2 regions of the Pseudomonas sp. GW822-FHT01E03 genome follow, and region 1 is predicted to be linked to the other one. Evidence: predicted binding sites of a transcription regulator. Region 1 holds the regulator's gene; the other holds the start of a gene.
The links. The regulator sigma-54, encoded in region 1, starts transcription at its own class of promoters, with help from an activator protein. The targets are predictions, from matches to a motif close to ANTGGCATNNANNTTGCTNT.
Positions count from the first base shown of each region.

Region 2: a site for sigma-54 is predicted at 1,468-1,487, ahead of AC1RP7_RS19060 (flagellar basal body rod protein FlgF). Genes of this name have one in related genera too.

Region 1 is NZ_JBXAOQ010000012.1:49,167-51,366, reverse strand. Features, by position in the region: gene AC1RP7_RS22765 (RNA polymerase factor sigma-54) at 225-1,718, shown strand; gene hpf (ribosome hibernation-promoting factor, HPF/YfiA family) at 1,793-2,101, shown strand; gene ptsN (PTS IIA-like nitrogen regulatory protein PtsN) at 2,114-2,200, shown strand, end outside.
Region 2 is NZ_JBXAOQ010000009.1:128,902-131,101, reverse strand. Features, by position in the region: gene flgG (flagellar basal-body rod protein FlgG) at 1-627, opposite strand, end outside; gene AC1RP7_RS19060 (flagellar basal body rod protein FlgF) at 673-1,413, opposite strand; gene AC1RP7_RS19055 (cytochrome c3 family protein) at 1,616-2,200, opposite strand, start outside.

The sequences.
Region 1 (2,200 bases):
TTGCCCGGGCACCTGACCAGCCACTCACCAGCGCTTCCGTGCCGACAAGCGTGGTCAGCCCTCGACAAGGGCAGCGCTGCAACACAGCTTTATAGTTTTTTATTGTTACAGCGCTCTAGGCAAACCCTTTAGTTTCAGGCATATAATTTGCTTAAGTTTGGCGCCCCGGCGCCCTGTAGTGGATGGCGCATGTGCGCCGGCGAATAAGGTGTTAAGCCCCTGCCATGAAACCATCGCTAGTCTTGAGAATGGGCCAGCAGCTGACGATGACACCGCAGCTGCAACAGGCCATCCGCCTGCTCCAATTGTCGACCCTGGACCTGCAACAGGAAATCCAGGAGGCCCTGGAGTCCAATCCGATGCTCGAACGCCAGGAAGAAGGCGACGACTTCGACAATTCCGACCCCCTGGCCGACAACGCCGAACAAAAGCCCAACACCGACATCCAGGAGCCCTCCTACCAGGAGAGCGCCCCGACGGTTGATAACCTCGATGAGGGTGACTGGAACGAGCGTATCCCCAACGAACTCCCCGTCGACACCGCGTGGGAAGACGTTTACCAGACCAGCGCCAGCAGCCTGCCCAGCAATGATGATGACGAGTGGGACTTCACCACCCGCACCTCGGCCGGCGAAAGCCTGCAGAGCCACTTGCTGTGGCAACTGAACCTGGCCCCGATGTCCGACACCGATCGCCTGATCGCCGTAACCCTGATCGACTGCATCAACAATCAGGGCTACCTGGACGAAACCCTCGAGGAAATCCTCGAAGCGTTCGACCCGGAACTGGACATCGAACTGGACGAAATCGAAGCCGTCCTGCACCGCATCCAGCAATTCGAGCCCGCCGGCATCGGCGCCCGCAACCTGGGCGAATGCCTGCTGCTGCAATTGCGCCAGCTGCCTGCCAAGACCCCTTGGCTGGCCGAGGCCAAGCGCCTGGTCACCGATTACATCGACCTGCTTGGCAGCCGCGACTACAGCCAGTTGATGCGTCGCATGAAGCTCAAGGAAGATGAGCTGCGCCAGGTCATCGAGCTAGTCCAGAGCCTCAACCCGCGCCCGGGCTCGCAGATCGAGTCCACCGAAGCCGAGTACGTCGTTCCTGACGTCATCGTGCGCAAGGACAACGAGCGCTGGCTGGTGGAGCTCAATCAGGAGTCGGTGCCACGGCTGCGGGTCAATGCCCAGTACGCCGGTTTCGTGCGCCGCGCCGACACCAGCGCCGACAATACCTTCATGCGCAATCAGTTGCAGGAGGCCCGCTGGTTCATCAAGAGCCTGCAAAGCCGCAATGAAACCCTGATGAAGGTTGCCACCCAGATCGTCGAGCATCAGCGCGGCTTTCTGGAGTACGGCGACGAAGCCATGAAGCCGCTGGTCCTGCATGACATCGCCGAAGCGGTCGGCATGCATGAATCGACGATTTCACGGGTGACCACCCAGAAGTTCATGCACACCCCCCGGGGCATTTATGAACTGAAGTACTTTTTTTCCAGTCACGTAAGCACCTCCGAAGGCGGCGAATGCTCGTCCACGGCGATCCGGGCGATCATCAAAAAACTGGTTGCAGCGGAAAATCAGAAAAAGCCGTTGAGTGACAGCAAGATCGCTGGTTTACTGGAGGCACAAGGCATTCAGGTGGCTCGCCGCACCGTCGCCAAGTACCGCGAATCCCTCGGGATCGCGCCTTCGAGCGAACGCAAGCGGTTGATGTAGGGCCACACCACAGCGTTCCAGTGGTAGATCATCTGATCTGCCGCTTTATGCACTGGCAACGAAGGAGAAGCTGTATGCAAGTCAACATCAGTGGACACCAACTGGAAGTGACCGAACCTCTTCGCACCTACATCGGCGAAAAACTCGAACGATTGGAGCGACATTTCGACAAGATCACTAATGTGCAGGTCACGATGACCGTCGAAAAACTGAAGCAGAAAATCGAAGCCACGCTGCATATTCCCGGGAATGAAGTGGTCGCCAACGCGGAACATACCGATATGTATGCCGCGATCGACGCACTCACCGACAAGCTGGATAAACAACTCAAAAAGCATAAGGAAAAGACCCAGAGCCTCCTCCAGGGCGCAACCGGTCGTTAACACTCCCAACCCATGATCCGACTTGAAAGTATCCTGACCCCCGGCCGTTCCTTGGTGAACGTGCCGGGAGGCAGTAAAAAGAAAGCCCTCGAACAAATT
Region 2 (2,200 bases), on a different contig from region 1:
GTTCAGGCCCGGAGTGCCGACTTGCGGCGCGCCACTGGCGGCGGTTTCCAGGAACAGGTTGTTGCCCACCGCCTGCAGGCCGGCCGGGTTGATGAAGTCGGCGGTTTGCAGGTTGCCGATCACCTGGGCTGCCGGGTTGCCGGCAACGGTGATGGACACGGTGCCGTCGCGGCCGACCGTGAAGGTCTGCGCGTCGTTCGGAATGACAATGGCCGGCTCCAGGGCAAAGCCGCTGGCGTTGACGATCTGGCCGTTGGAGTCCAGGTGGAACGTACCGTCACGGGTGTAGGACGTGGTGCCGTCCGGTTGCAGGATCTGGAAGAAACCACGGCCGTCGATGGCCATGTCCAGCGGCTGCTCGGTAGTTTGCAGGCTGCCGGCGGTGAAGTTTTTCTGGGTACCGACGATGCGCACACCGGTACCCAGTTGCAGACCCGACGGCAGTTCGCTGTCCTGGGTCGACTGGGCGCCTGGCTGGCGCTTGATCTGGTAGAGCAGGTCCTGGAACTCGGCGCGGTCACGTTTGAAACCCGTGGTCGACACGTTGGCCAGGTTGTTGGAAATAGTGGTCAGGTTGGTGTCCTGGGCGGACAGACCTGTCTTGGCAACCCATAGAGCCGGAAGCATTCGATTCTCCTCGTGCGCCTGTTTTACGGCGCGACGTTCTGGTAATTAGCTGATCTGCAAGACCCGAGCCATGGCCTGGTCATCGTCTTTGGCGGTGTTCATCATCTTGATGTGCAGCTCGAACTGCTTGGCCAAGGCCAGAACGGAGGTCATCTCCTCCACGGCATTGACGTTGCTCGATTCGAGGAACCCGGACACCAGCTTGACGTTGGCATCGGCCTGCGCAGGCGCGCCGTCCTTGGTGTGGATCGAACCATCCAGGCCCTTGGTCATGTTCTTGAAGTCCGGGTTGACCAGCTTGATGCGGTCGACTTCCGCCATCACCCGGGGACCTTCGCCCATCGCGCGGATGCTGATGGTGCCGTCCTCGCCGACTTCGATCTGCTGCTCCGGCGGCACGGAAATCGGCCCGCCATTGCCCATGACCGGCATGCCGTTGCCGGCGCGCAGCACACCCAGGGCGTCAACGTTCAGGCTGCCGGTGCGCACGTAGCTTTCACCGCCATCGGGATTCTGTACGGCAATCCAGCCGTTGCCTTGCACGGCAACGTCGAGGTCGCGGCCGGTTTCCACCAGTGAGCCGGGGGAGAAATCCGTGGCCGGGCGTTCGGACATGGCAAACGCACGCGCCGGAAAGCTGTCACCGAACACCGGCATCGAACGGGCCTGCTCCAGGTCTTTCTGGAAGCCGTTGGTGGAGATGTTCGCGAGGTTGTTGGCATGAGCCTTTTGCGCCAGTGCATTCTGGCTGGCGCCGGTCATTGCCACATAAAGGTACTTGTCCACACTCTTTCCTCTGCCTGCCGGACGTTTGCCGCCCACTGCTGTGTTGCGCAGGCTGTAGCAATTTGCAGACCAACTTGCGCGCAGCGGCTCCAACCCCCTTTAAACAGGGGCTGGAGGCTAATCAGAAGGGAATCGAACGATGTATCGAAGACGAAAAACCGGCGCGGTTATGCCGCTTGGCGGCAATGCCGTGAAATGCCGGCTACCAACCTTTCACGCCGCTCATGTCGGGCAATTTGTGGGCAATGCCTTTATGGCAATCGATACAGGTCGCCTGGCCGCTGGCCAATGAGGTGGAGTGCATGTTGGCGGCGCGTTTACCCTGGCGTGTGAAGTCCATGAACTCGAAGTTATGGCAGTTGCGACACTCCCGGGAATCGTTGGCCTTGAGCCGTGCCCACTCGTGTTCGGCCAGCTCCCGGCGCATGCCCAGAAACTTGTCCCGGGTACTGATCGTGCCGAACAGCTTGCCCCAGACCTCCTTGGAAGCCTGCATCTTGCGGGCGATCTTGTGCGTCCACTCGTGGGGGACGTGACAGTCCGGGCACGTGGCGCGCACACCCGAGCGGTTGGTGTAGTGAATGGTTTCCTGCAACTCGACAAAAACGTTGTCACGCATTTCATGGCAGGACGTGCAGAACTTCTCGGTGTTGGTCGCTTCCAGCGCGGTGTTGAACCCACCCCAGAAAATCACCCCGGCGATAAACCCGCCGAGGGTCAGGAAACCCAGGCTGTAATGCACGCTGGGCCGACGCAGCACACCCCAATAATCCTTGAGCAAGGCAAG